Regions from separate parts of the Rubrivivax sp. JA1055 genome, predicted to be linked through region 1. Evidence: riboswitches for the same ligand, from Rfam matches in the RefSeq annotation. Region 1 holds a riboswitch; each other region holds the start of a gene.

What was found. A riboswitch is a leader RNA that binds a small molecule or an ion and turns the genes downstream of it on or off. The one in region 1 is predicted to bind cobalamin.
Region 2: it holds a riboswitch for cobalamin, as region 1 does, so the genes downstream of both, LOC65_RS13160 (TonB-dependent receptor domain-containing protein) here and LOC65_RS04320 (TonB-dependent siderophore receptor) in region 1, are expected to answer to the same signal.
Region 3: it holds a riboswitch for cobalamin, as region 1 does, so the genes downstream of both, LOC65_RS06960 (class I SAM-dependent methyltransferase) here and LOC65_RS04320 (TonB-dependent siderophore receptor) in region 1, are expected to answer to the same signal.

Annotation. Positions count from the first base shown of each region.
Region 1 covers NZ_JAJKFP010000002.1:257,098-261,584, reverse strand. Annotated here, with positions in the region: gene LOC65_RS04330 (ABC transporter substrate-binding protein) at 1-15, opposite strand, end outside; gene LOC65_RS04325 (bifunctional adenosylcobinamide kinase/adenosylcobinamide-phosphate guanylyltransferase) at 12-560, opposite strand; gene LOC65_RS04320 (TonB-dependent siderophore receptor) at 583-2,433, opposite strand; cobalamin riboswitch at 2,586-2,838, opposite strand; gene LOC65_RS04315 (CTP synthase) at 2,971-4,487, shown strand, end outside.
Region 2 covers NZ_JAJKFP010000006.1:811,957-816,443, forward strand. Annotated here, with positions in the region: gene LOC65_RS13155 (cobyrinate a,c-diamide synthase) at 1-29, opposite strand, end outside; gene LOC65_RS13160 (TonB-dependent receptor domain-containing protein) at 47-1,888, opposite strand; cobalamin riboswitch at 1,959-2,196, opposite strand; gene LOC65_RS13165 (YeeE/YedE family protein) at 2,350-3,465, shown strand; gene LOC65_RS13170 (cytochrome c) at 3,512-3,838, shown strand; gene LOC65_RS13175 (NAD(P)/FAD-dependent oxidoreductase) at 3,849-4,487, shown strand, end outside.
Region 3 covers NZ_JAJKFP010000005.1:48,180-52,666, reverse strand. Annotated here, with positions in the region: gene LOC65_RS06965 (TonB-dependent receptor) at 1-887, opposite strand, end outside; gene LOC65_RS06960 (class I SAM-dependent methyltransferase) at 919-1,701, opposite strand; cobalamin riboswitch at 1,768-1,993, opposite strand; cobalamin riboswitch at 2,029-2,288, shown strand; gene LOC65_RS06955 (energy-coupling factor ABC transporter permease) at 2,458-3,108, shown strand; gene cobO (cob(I)yrinic acid a,c-diamide adenosyltransferase) at 3,120-3,689, shown strand; gene cobW (cobalamin biosynthesis protein CobW) at 3,694-4,487, shown strand, end outside.

The DNA of each region.
Region 1 (4,487 bases):
GCGCACCGGCTTCATCGCGGCCCCTTCAGCGGCAGTTCCAGCCCGGCGACCATCAGCGTCACGCGGGTGCTGGCCACGGCCACGCGCTGGTGCAGCCGGCCGAGTTCGTCGACGAAGCGCCGCGCCTGGCGCGACATCGGCGTCACGCCCAGGCCGATCTCGTTGGACACGAGCACCACCGGGCCGCGCGCGGCGGCCAGCGCGTCGACGAGCGCGTTGACCTCGGCCGCCGGGTCGTCGACCGGCGCGCCGTCCAGCGGCATCAGCAGGCCGGTGAGCCACAGCGTCAGGCAGTCGACGACGACCATGCGCCCGGGCAGCGACTCCTCGCGCAGCACGGCGGCCAGCGCACGCGGCTCCTCGCGCGTGGCCAGCCCCGGCACGCGGGCGGCACGGTCGGCGCGGTGACGCTCGATGCGTGCGCGCATCTCGTCGTCGCCGGCCATCGCGGTGGCGACGAGCACGGCGCCGTGCCCCGGCAGCGCGAGCCAGTGCGCCGCGCGTGTTTCGGCGCAGCGCGACTTGCCGCTCTTGGCGCCGCCGAGGATCAGCTCGTGCATCGTCCGCCCCGGGTGTGCGGCGTCAGACGCCGCCTTCGTAGCGCAGGCCGAGCCAGAACTGCCGGGCCGGGCCGCGGTAGTAGGCCGAGGGCTCGAGGTTCTCGTCGGTCGCGTTCAGCAGCCGGCTCTCCAGCGTCCAGCCCTTGGCGAAGCGCCAGCCGGCCTTCAGGTCCAGCGTGGTCTCGGCGCCGAGTTCGCGGCTGTCGGGCCGGGCGCCGACGTGCAGCACGCTGGCCCCGGCGTTCCAGACGCCGTGGCGCCAGTCGAGGCCCAGCGTCTCCTGGTGCGCCGCACGGCGCGTCAGGCGGGCGCCGGTGTCCTCGTTCTTGGCGTCGAGGAAGTCGACCTGGGCGCGCAGCGACCAGTCGCCCAGCGCCTTGGCGCCCGACAGCGTCGCGCCCTGCAGACGGGCGCGGGAAGTGTTGGCGACGCAGCCAAAAGCGTAGAGGGGGTCGTCAGGACACAGGCTGCCCTTGGCCGGCCCGATCAGGTTCTTCAGCCGGTTGCGGAAGACCGTCAGGGCGGCGCGGTCGCCATCGGCGGCCCACTCGACGCCGAACTCGACGCTGCGCCCGCGTTCCGGCTTGATGCCCGGCACGCCGTAGCCGGGGTACAGCAAGTCGTTGAACGACGGCGCGCGGAAGCTGTTGCCGGCCAGCGCACGCAAGCGCCAGGCGGGCGTCAGCGCGAAGCTGCCGCCCAGGCGGCCGGTGGTTTGGGCGCCGTAGTCTGAGCTGTCGTCACGGCGCAGGTCGGCCTGCCACGAGTAACGGCCGGCGCTGCCCGTCCAGGACAGCACGGCACTGTCGGTGTCGCGATCACCGCGGTAGCTGTCGGTCTTGGCGTCTTCTTCCAGACGCTCGACGGCGGCGACGATCTGGCCGGCGACGCCGGTCTCCCAAGCCAACTGCGCGAGCGCGTGGTCACGCGTGGTGCGGTAACGGTAGACCACCGCCTCGCCGCTACGCGACTCGTCGACCGCGCGGTCGACCCGCAGTGTCGCAACCAGGCCCGGCGCGAGCGTGCCGCGCCAGTCGAGCGCGGTGGCGTCGACGTCGAGCTGGTCGCGGAAGTCCGGCGTGTTGTCGGGGGCGTAGTTCGGCGGCGCGTACTCGGTGCTGTCGATCTGGGTTTCCAGCCGGCTGCGCAGCAGCGACAGGCCGATGCGGTGGCCCGGCGCCGGCGTGAAACCGATGCGTGCCTGGCCGCTGTCGCGCGTGTAGCCGTCGTCGTCGGCGTTGTAGTTGCCGTACGGATCGCCGGGGCGCAGCGCGCTGTCGCCATCGTCGTGCTGCCGGGCCAGCGACGCGGCGAAGTCCCAGGCGCCGAAGCTGCCGCTGGCACCGGCCGACAGCTCGCGTGCGCCGCGGCCGCCGAACGCGGCGGCGGCGTCGAAACGCAGGCCGGCGTCGGCGCGGCGCGTGACGATGTTGATGACACCCCCGACGGCGTCGGCGCCGTAGAGGCTGGAGCCGGGGCCGCGCAGCACCTCGACACGCTCGATCTGCGCCAGCGGCAGCGCCTGCACCGACGGGTCGGCCAGCGTCGCCGAGCCGATGCGCACGCCATCGACCAGCACGACGGTCTGGCTGCCCGAGGCGCCGCGGATCATCACCGAGGTGGCGCCGCCGGGGCCGCCGCTGCGCGACAGCTGCACGCCGGCCTGCTCGCGCAGCAGGTCGGCCAGCGACGTGGCGCCCGAGGCACGCAGCGTGTCGCCGTCGATCACGACGACGTCGGCGGCCAGCCGCGAGACGGTCAGCGGCTCGCGCGAGCCGGTGACGACGATGGTTTCGGACGATTGCGCCGCCGCGGTGGCGGCGACAAACGAACAGGCGACCGCGACGACGGTGCGGCGGTCGAAACAGGACATGGACAAGCGGGCCTCCAGCCGCACACCCCGTGCGGACCAGCGATGAGTCAAGCCGCCGTCCTGGAACGCGGCACGCCCGATGTCACCCGAGCCGGCGGACGTCAAGACGGACTCCGGGCCGCGGGGGTTCGTGCGCGCCGCCCACCGCGACGCCGGCATCCCTGGCATCGGGCCGGTATCCGGGCTCGCGAGTGCCGGTCCGACGGTTTGACCGTGGACCGAAGCCGTCAGCGCCTTCCCAGTCCTCGCTGGACCAGTGGCTGCATTGCTGACCGCACCTCGCCGACCGTTGCGGGGGCAGCGCCGGAATTGCCGCGCGTCATCGTGGACGCGCCGCGCACCGGCTTCCCGTTCAACCCTCCGACACCTGCCGTGCAAGAGGGCACCTGATGCAAGCGGCGCGAAGTCTAGCACCGCCGGGGGGCGCGGCGACACGCCCGAGCGGCGCGCCGGCGCACCGGGGAACGGCAGGGGGCGCCGCCTATAATCACGCTTTACCACCTGGGCACAGCGCCTTGCGCATGTGCCCCACGCGACATGACCAAGTTCGTCTTCGTCACCGGCGGCGTGGTGTCCTCCCTCGGCAAGGGGATCGCGGCAGCCTCGCTGGCGGCGATCCTCGAGTCGCGAGGTCTGAAGGTCACCCTGATCAAGCTGGATCCGTACCTCAACGTCGACCCGGGCACGATGAGCCCGTTCCAGCACGGCGAGGTGTTCGTCACCGATGACGGCGCCGAGACCGACCTCGACCTCGGCCACTACGAGCGTTTCATCACCACGCGGATGAAGCGCACGAACAACTTCACGACCGGGCAGATCTACAAGAGCGTGCTCGAGAAGGAGCGCCGCGGCGACTATCTCGGCAAGACGGTGCAGGTGATCCCGCACGTCACCAACGAGATCCAGGACTACGTGCGCCGCGGGGCCGTCGACGTCGACGTCGCGATCGTCGAGATCGGCGGCACGGTCGGCGACATCGAGTCGCTGCCCTTCCTGGAGGCCGTGCGCCAGCTGAGCCTGAAGCTCGGCCCGGCGAACACCGCCTTCGTGCACCTGACCTACGTGCCGTGGATCGCCGCCGCCGGCGAGCTGAAGACCAAGCCGACGCAGCACACGGTGCAGAAGCTGCGCGAGATCGGCATCCAGCCCGACGCGCTGCTGTGCCGCGCCGACCGCCGCATCCCCGACGACGAGCGCGAGAAGATCAGCCTGTTCACGAACGTGCCTCAGCACGGCGTGATCTCGATGCCCGACGTCGACACGATCTACAAGGTGCCGCGCGTGCTGCACGAGCAGGGCCTGGACGAGCTGATCTGCATGAAGCTGCAGCTGCTGACCAAGCCCGCCGACCTGCGCCGCTGGGACACGCTGGTGCAGGAGGTCGAGCACCCGCAGAACCGCGTGACGATCGCGATGTGCGGCAAGTACACCGACCTGTCGGACTCGTACAAGTCGCTCAACGAGGCGCTGCGCCACGCCGGCATCCACAACCACGCCAAGGTCGACATCGAGTACGTCGACGCCGAGACGCTGGACGAGCACAACGTCTCGCAGCTGGCGCAGTACGACGCGATCCTCGTGCCCGGCGGCTTCGGCCAGCGCGGCGTCGAGGGCAAGATCCTGGCCGCCAAGTTCGCCCGCGAGCACCGCCTGCCCTACCTCGGCATCTGCCTGGGCATGCAGGTCGCGACGATCGAGTACGCGCGCCACGTCGCCGGCCTGGAGAACGCCAACAGCACCGAGTTCGCGCCGCAGACGCCGCACCCGGTGATCGCGCTGATCGAGGAGTGGCAGGACCGCGACGGCTCGATCCAGAAGCGCAGCGCCAGCTCCGACCTCGGCGGCACGATGCGCCTGGGCGCGCAGAGCTCGGACGTCAAGCCCGGCACGCTGGCCTACCAGATCTACGGCCCGGTCGTCACCGAGCGCCACCGCCACCGCTACGAGGCCAACGTCAACTACCTCGACCGGCTGCAGGCCGCCGGCCTCGTCATCAGCGCGCTGACGCAGCGCGAGCAGCTGACCGAGATCGTCGAGCTGCCGCAGGACCGCCA
Region 2 (4,487 bases), on a different contig from region 1:
GGGGCGGCGACGAGCACGACGGCGGCCATCGTCCCGGTCCCCGCGCTCAGACCGCCCAGCGCAGCACGACGAGCGCGCTGCGGCCGGCGACGTTGTAGCTGCGCGCGAGCGCGTAGTCCTTGTCGCCCGCGTTGTCGAGGCGCGCCTGCAGCGTCAGGCCCTTGCCGAGCGTGGTCTCGGCGCTCAGGTTGACGAGGCCGTAGCCGCCCAGGCGCCGGGTGTTGGCGGCGTCGTCCCAGCGTTCGCCGGCGGCCTGGACCTCGGCGCCGAGGCGCCAGCCGGCGAGCACGGTGTCCGCGCCCAGCGTCGCCAGGCGGCGCGCACGGCGGGCGATCAGCTTGTCGGTGGCCTCGTTCCTCGGGTCGTGGAAGTCCGCCGAGGCGCGCAGCGCGACGGCGCCGACGCGCGTGCGGCCGGACAGCGTCAGCCCCTCGTAGCTCGCCTGGCCGACGTTCTCGTAGCAGCCTCTGGCCGACACGCAGGCACCGGCGGCGCCGAAGACGATCAGGTCCTCGACCTTGTTGCGCCAGGCGACGAGGCCGATCTCGTGCTCGCCGGCGCTGCGGCGCAGGCCGATCTCGAGGTTGCGGCCGCTCTCGGGCACCAGGTTCGGGACGCCGTAGTCGCTGAAGCGCTGGTACAGCGTCGGCGCGCGGAACGAGGTCGCGGCCGACGCCGTCAGGCGCCAGGCCGGCGCGAAGCGCCAGCCCCAGGCCAGGCTGCCGGTGCCCTTGCCGCCGAACTCGCTGTCGTCGTCGTGGCGGGCGTGGGCCTGCAGCGAATGCACGCCGAACTCGCCGCGCCAGCCCAGCGCGACGCCGTCCTGCGAACGTTCGTCCTGCAGCCGCACGGCCGTGGCCGAGGCCAGGTTGTCCAGGCGGTCCTCGCGCCGCTCCAGCGTCAGCGAGACCCGCTGGCCGGGCCGCAACTGCTGCTCGTGCTGCAGCGTCAGGTCGCGCAAGCGCGTGCGCGTCTGGTAGATGCTGGGCTCGGTCTCGTAGAGGCTGCGCGACTCGGACAGCCGGGCGCTGCTCAGCGCCTGCTCGTTCCACTGGCCGCGCCAGGACAGCGCGGTGGTGCGCAGTTCGTGATGCGAGCGGTCGTCGCGCGTCGAGCTGCCGTCGTAGCGGGCGTTCAGGTGGCTGTCGGTCATCGAGGCCTCGACACGGTGCTCCGGCGCGAGCTGCCAGCCCACGCGGGCCTGCAGCGAACCGCGGCGCCAGCCGTCGGTGTCGGGATTCTGGCCGTCGCGCGCATCGAAGCCGTTGCTGTCGCTCCAGCCGGCCGACAGCGCGTAGTCCAGGCGCCCGTCCGAGCCCGAGAGCCCGGCGTCGGCGAGCCGGCTGCCGCGGCTGCCCCAGCCCAGGCCGCCGCTGGCGCGCAGCGCGCCCTGGCCGCGGCGGGTGAAGACCTGCACCACGCCGCCGACGGCGTCCGAGCCGTAGACCGCGGCCGCCGGACCACGCAGCACCTCGACGCGTTCGATGCGGTCCAGCGCGATCTGCTCCCAGGCGGCGCCGCCGGTGCTCTGCGAGTCGACGCGCACGCCGTCGACGTAGACCGCGGTGTGGCGCGTCTCGCCGCCGCGGATGTAGACGCTGGTGCTGCCGCCGGGGCCGCCGTTGCGGCTGATCTCGATGCCGGGCAGGCGGGCGAGCAGGTCGGCGACGCTGCTCGCGCCGCTGCGCTCGATCGCCGCGCGGTCGACGAGCGAGACGTCGGCCAGCGTCTGCGACAGACGCTCTTCGAGACGGCTGGCGGTGATGACGATCGGGTCTTCGCCGGCCTGGGCGAAGGCCGCCGGCGCGACGGCGGCGGCGACGGCGAGACGGGTGGCGAGAGCGCAGGCGCGCAGCGGGGCGTTCAAGCCCGGGACGGAAGTCGACATGAAAAAAGTCAGAGTCGGCGCGGCCGACCACCTCCCCGCAGCCGCCGCTGTACGGTGCCCGCGCCGCAGGCGCACGCACCCCCACGTTGGCCGGTATCCGGGCTGGCGGCGCGACCCGTGTGCCCTTCCCAGGCGCTTGACCCAGTGGATTCGACACGAGCGGAAGCCTGCGAGGGCTCCGACCGCTTACCGTTGCGGGGGCAGCTCAGGTTGGGGGCGAACCGGCGACACCGTGTCGCCCCTTCCTGATTCCCGTTGAACTGTCCCGGCAGACGCCGGGGACGAGCACCAACGGGGCGCATGATAGGCAAGGCCACGGCAGCGCCGGGGCACGTTGCGCGATTCCTTGATGACAATCAAGCGAACGCCTCGACCGTCTTCCTTGCCTGGCGCAGAAGCACATGCGCATCGCGCACAAGCCGTGCGCCGGGACGGCCGGCAGCCGCCGCGACAATGCCGACATGCCCACCGCGGAAGAACTCGAGGCCCACCTGCGCCTGCTGCTGGCCGGCGCCTTCGTCATCGGCGCGGCCTTCGGCGCCATCTCGCAGCGCACCCACTTCTGCACGATGGGTGCGCTGGCCGACGTCTTCGCCTTCGGCGACCGCACCCGGCTGCGGGCCTGGGTCGCCGCCGTCGCCGTCGCGGTGCTGGGCTTTCACCTGATGGTGGGCCTGGGCTGGGTGCGTGCGGCCGACAGCCTGTACGGCGGCACACGCGTGGGCTGGCTGTCGGCGATCGTCGGTGGCGCGATGTTCGGCCTGGGCATGGTGCTGGCGTCGGGCTGCGCGGCACGCAACCTGGTGCGCCTGGGCGGCGGCAGCCTGAAGTCGCTGGTCGTCGTGCTCGTCGTCGGCGCCAGCGGCTTCGCGGCGATGAAGGGCGTCAGCGCGGTGCTGCGCGTGGCCAGCGTCGACCGCGTCGGCTTCGAGCTGCCGGCCGGCCAGGACGCGGCCGGTGCGCTGGCCGCCGCCACCGGCCTGCCGCTGCAGACGCTCGCCCCCTGGCTCGGCGCGGCGGTGGCCGCGGCGCTGCTGGCCTGGGTGCTGGCACGGCCCGAAGGCCGCGGCCGCGAGGTCGCCGGCGGCGCCGCGATCGGGGTGCTGGTGGTCGCCGCCTGGTGGCTGTCGGGCCGGCTGGGTTTCGTGCCCGAACACCCCGAGACGCTGGAGCCGGCCTTCCTGGCGACGAACTCGCGGCGCATGGAGTCGCTGAGCCTGGTCGCGCCGCTGGCCTGGGGCCTGGACTGGCTGCTGTTCTTCAGCGACAGCCGCAAGACGCTGACGATCGGCATCTGCAGCGCCGCCGGCATCGTCGCCGGCTCGGCCGCGGTCGCGCTGGCCACACGCAGCTTTCGCTGGCAGGGTTTCGCCGGCACCGAGGACACGGCCGGCCATCTCGTCGGCGCGGTCCTGATGGGCACCGGCGGCGTCACCGCGCTGGGCTGCACCGTCGGGCAAGGAATCGCAGGTCTATCGACGCTTTCCGCGCATAGCGCCATCGCCGTCTCGGCTATGGTCCTCGGCGGCTTCGCAGGCCTGGCGCTGCAGCGCCGGCGCATCGAACGCTGCGGCTGAACCCACCACCCCACCACGATCGGAGGACAACGACATGAGATCGCCGATGCGACCGATGCTGGTCGCGCTGGGCGCCGCGAGCCTGGCGCTGCCGGCCGCCGCCGACCTGCGGGCCGACGAGGCGCTGGCCGCGCGCTCGGTCGCCGCCACCTGCGCCAACTGCCACGGCACCGACGGCCACTCGCGCACGGCGATCAAGTCGCTGGCGGGCCAGCCGGCCGAGCGCATCCTGCAGTCGATCGCCGACTACCGCAGCGGCGCGCAGCCGTCGACGATCATGGCGCAGATCCTGCGCGGCTACAGCGACGAGCAGCTGCGGCTGGCGGCGCACTGGTTCGCGGCGCAGCCGGCCCGGCCGGCCGACGCCCGCTAGGAGCGACACGATGCAGCAACCCGATCGTTTCGCCCTCTCGCGCCGCCGCCTGCTGGGCGCGGGGCTGGCCGGCGGCACGCTGGCGCTGGCCGGCTGCGCCGGCAACCGCGTCGTCCAGCCGACACCCGGACGTGTCGTCGTCGTCGGCGGCGGTTTCGGCGGCGCCACCGCGGCACGCTACCTGCGGCTGTGGGGCGGTGTCGACGTCACGCTGGTCGAACGCGAGGCGGCGTTCGTCTCCTGCCCGATCTCCAACCTGGTGCTTGGCGGCTGGCGCACGCTGGACGACATCACGCGCGGCTACGACGGCCTGGCCGCCGCCGGCGTCAAGCGGGTGCGCGGCGAGGCCGTGGCGATCGACCCCGAACGCCGCCTGCTGCGCCTGGCCGACGGCAGCACCCTGCCCTGGGACCGGCTGATCGTCGCGCCCGGCATCGACTTCGACACCGCCGCGATCCCCGGCCTGCAGCCGGCACTCGACGCCGGCAGCGTGACGCACGCCTGGAAGGCCGGGCCGCAGACCGTCGCGCTGCGCCGCCAACTCGAGGCCCTGCCCGACGGCGGTGTCGTCGCGATGACGATCCCGCGCGCCCCTTACCGCTGCCCGCCGGGGCCTTACGAACGCGCCGCCGTCATCGCCGGCTGGCTG
Region 3 (4,487 bases), on a different contig from region 1:
CTGATCGCCGGCGTCAGCCGCACGCGGTTGCGCCAGGCCAGGCTCAGGTACTCGCCGTCGACGTGCGCGCCGGGGATGCCGTAGTTGTCCTCCGGGGCTATGCCGAACATCGGATGGCCGTCCTTCAGCGGCACGATCGAGCCGCGTTTGGCGTTCACCTGGCTGGAAAAGAGCTGCACGCTGCTGGCCCAGTCGCGGGTCATCGCCAGCTCGCCGCCGACGCTGGCCGTGGCCTGGTCGCGCGGCGTGCCGTCCTGGAAGCCGTCGACGCGGCTGTAGGCGGCGCCCACCGACAGATGGCCGCGTTCGCCGTCCCAGCGCTGGCGCAGGCCGAGGTCGCGGCGGCCGAAGCTGCCCAGCGTCGCGCGCGCGCTGCCGCCTTCGGCCTCGGGTTCGATGAACATCTGCACGACGCCGCCGATCGCGTTGCGGCCGTACAGCGCCGAAGCCGGGCCCTTGATGAACTCGATGCGCTCCAGCAGGTCGGGCGCGACCAGCGTCAGGTCGGCGTTGCCCTGCAGCAGGCGCAGCGGCACGCCGTCGATCAGCACCAGCACGTCCTGGGTGTCGCGCAGGCCGCGGGTCTCGAACCGCGTGAAGTAGTTGCCCTGGGTGCCGTGCTGCAGCCCGGGCACCGCGCGCAGCGCGTCTTCCAGCGTGCGCGCGCCGACGGCGTCCATCTCGTCGCGGCCGACGGCGTAGGTGCTGAACGGCAGATCCAGCGGGTCTTCGGCGACGCGTGTCGCGGTGACGACGCGGCGCTCGGCGGTGATCTGCACCGTCTCGACGGCCTCGCTCTGGGCCTGGGCGGCGGCCGGCAGCAGCAGCGCCAGCACGGCAGGGCGCCAGTGGCGCGACGGTGATCTTTCCTGTGGCTTCATCTTCATCGTCTCTTCTTCTGGAGGGAGGGAAACAGGGTCAGTCGCGGTGCCAGAGCAGCACCGCGCTGCGTTTGGCGCAGCCCAGGCGCAGGCCGCGGCGGCCGGGCCGCGCCGAGGCGGCGACCTGGGCCAGCACCTGCGGCCGGCGTTCGTCGCCGGGCAGCAGACGCAGGCGCTCGAAGACGTGCGCCTGGGCCGCGGCCAGCGACTCGAAACACACCTCGTAGCGCCAGTCGGCGAAGTGCAGCGCCTGCGGCGCGCGTGTGGGGCCCAGTGCGGCGAGCACACGTTCGACGACCGGGCGCGTGTCGGCGCCGTGCAGTTCGGGCGTCAGCACGCCGGCCAGGCAGAAAGTCGCCGGCCCGGCCTGCGCCGGCACGACCCAGGCCATGCAGCGGCGCCAGCGTGTGGCCATCGCGTCGTGGAAGGCGGCGGGTTCACGCTGCGCCGGCGGCAGGTGCGCGGCCAGCAGCGTGTCGGCGGCGACGGCGGGCTCGAGCTGCGTCCAGTCGACGGGCGACAGCTCCAGACGGATGCCGCGCACGGCCAGCGCCGGTCGCCGCGCGAGCAGCCGGCGCTGCATCTCGGGCTGCGGTTCGACGGCGTGCCAGCGCGCGCCGGGCGCGAGCATGCGGCGGCTGAGCACGCCGCTGCCGGCACCGATGTCGAGCAGATCGGGCAGCGAGCGCGGCAGCAGCGGCAGCACGGCGCGGGCGTAACCCGAGCGCACGATGGTGTGCGCGTAGAACGCGGCTTCGGCCTCGCCCCAGGCGCAGGGCGTGGCGGCGTCGGGCCGGAGTTCCGGCGCGTTGGAAGACATGGGAATACCGGCGTACGCGCCCTGGCCGCTTCCCCGCAGCCTGGCGCCTTACGGCCTGCCGCTCGCGCGGCACGCCACCTCGTTGGCCGGTATCCGGGCTGGCGGAGACGACCCGTGTGTCCTTCCCAGGAGACGACTCCCAGTGGCTTCGACACGAGCTGGGGCCGGTGAGGCCCCGTCCGCTTACCGTTGCGGGGGCAGCTCAGGTTGGGGGCACGAGGCCCCTCCCTGATTCCCGTTGAACTGCATCCACCGGAGGGTGGGCGCGAGCACCAACGGCCGGCATCATAACCAGCGCCGCCGGCGGCCCCGCCGCGAGACCTGACCTGTATCATGCGCCGCGTTGGTGCTCGCCGAGGCTTTCCGCCGAGGCAGTTCAACGGGAATCAGGAAGGGCGAGGCCGTCACGGCGCGAGCCCCAACCTGAGCTGCCCCCGCAACGGTAAGCGGACGGAAAGACGGCTTCGTGCCGGCTCTTCCGGCCCGTGACACGGCCACTGGGACGGCGGCGCGCCAGCGTCGCCACCGGGAAGGCGTCACGGACAGGTCCGCCAGCCCGGATACCGGCCAACGAGGTGGCGTGCCCGCGCGAGCGGCGCGCCGTGTAGCGCCAGCCGCGGGGAAGCGGCCGGGCGCGCCGAACCCGTCTCACGTTTTCCGAGCCGTCCCTTCCCAGCGCGTGCCGTGTCGCCGCGCCCGAGCCGTCGTGCGGCGGCGGGCCGCCGTCGTCGCGCCGTCTCGACCCAGGAGCACCCGATGCACATCGAACCCGGCGTCCTCGCCCAGACCAAGATCCTCGCCGCCAACGTCGCCGCCGGCGGCGTGCTGCTGGCGCACCTGCCGGCACTCGCCAAGCGCCCGGCGCTGTGGCTGCGCACGCTGCTCGCGGCGGTCTTCTTCTCGCTGTTCATGCAGTCCTTCCACATGGCCGTCGGCCCGTCGGAGCTGCACTTCATCGGCGCGATGCCGATCTACCTGCTGCTGGGTTACCTGCCGACGCTGTTCGGCTTCGCGCTCGGCCTCGCGCTGCAAGGCTTGCTGTTCGAGCCGCAGGACCTGCTGCACCTGGCGGTGAACACGCTGTCGCTGGTCGTGCCGCTGACCGCCGTGCACTTCGGCATCGGCCGCCGCCTGTCGGCCGCGCAGGTCAGCGAGGCGCGTGTCGCCACCGTGCTGCGTCTGGACGCCGCCTACTACGCCGGCGTCACGGCGATGGTCGGCTTCTGGCTGGCCATCGGCCAGGAAGCGACGCCGCTGGCCGACTGGGCGCGTTTCGCTTCGTCCTACCTCGTGCTGGTGGCGCTGGAGCCGGTGTTCACGCTGCTGATCGTGCGCGCCGTGCGCCGCTGGCGCGAAGCCGGCTGGGCGCGCGCCTGCCTGGACGAGCGGCTCACCGCCGCCGCCTGACGGACGGCACCATGCAGATCGAAACGCCCCCGTTCGATCGCGACAAACCGCGCCCTCAGGGCGAACGCCGGGGGCTGGTGATCGTGCACACCGGGCCGGGCAAGGGCAAGAGCACCGCCGCCTTCGGCCTGGCGCTGCGCGCCCACGGCCGCGGCAAGGCGGTGAAGGTCTACCAGTTCATGAAAGTGCCCTCGGCGCGTTTCGGCGAGCACCGGCTGTTCGAGCAGCTGGGCATCCCGATCGAAGGCCTGGGCGACGGCTTCAGCTGGAAGAGCCGCGACCTGGGCCACTCCGCCGAGCTGGCGCGTGCCGGCTGGCACCGTGTGCGCGACACGGTGCTGTCGGGCGAGCACTTTCTCGTCGTGCTCGACGAGGTGATGGCGCCGCTGCGCTACGGCTGGATCCCGCTGGACGAGTTGCTGGCCTGCCTGCGCGCGCGCCCGCCGCAGGTCCACGTGCTGCTGACCGGGCGCGGCGCGCCGCCGGAGCTCATCGAAGCCGCCGACACCGTCACCGAGATGACCAAACTGAAACACCACTACGACGCCGGCGTGCCTGCACAGCGCGGCATCGAGGACTGAACCCATGCACAAGATCCCCGCGACCATCGTCACCGGCTTCCTCGGCGCCGGCAAGACGACGCTGCTGCGCCACCTGCTGACGAACGCCGGCGGCCGCCGCATCGCCGTCATCGTCAACGAGTTCGGCGAACTCGGCATCGACGGCGAACTGCTGCGCGGCTGCGGCATCGGCTGCGACGAAGAAGGCCGCGACGACGGCAACCTCGTCGAACTGGCCAACGGCTGCCTGTGCTGCACGGTGCAGGAGGAGTTCGCGCCGGTGATGGAGCGCCTGGCCGAGCGCCGCGAGCGCATCGACCACCTCGTCATCGAGACCTCGGGCCTGGCGCTGCCCAAGCCGCTGGTGCAGGCCTTCCAGTGGCCGACGCTGCGCCACGCCTTCACGGTCGACGCCGTCGTCACCGTCGTCGACGCGCCGGCGGTGGCCGAGGGCCGTTTCGCCGACGACCCGCAGGCCGTCGACCTGCAGCGCCGCGCCGACGACAACCTCGACCACGAGTCGCCGCTGGCCGAACTGTTCGAGGACCAGCTCGCCACCGCCGACCTCGTCGTGCTGAACAAGACCGACGCGCTCGACGCCGCGACGCTGGCGGCCGTCGAGGCCCAGGTGCGCGCCGGTGCGCCGGCGGCCGTCAAGCTGCTCGCCGCGCAGCACGGCCGCCTCGCGCCTGACGTGCTGCTGGGCCTGGGCCGCGCCGTCGAGGACACGATCGACGGCCGCCACACGCACCACGACGAAGAAGAGGACCATGACCACGACGAGTTCGACTCGGTCTCGCTGGCTGTCGAGGTGACGGA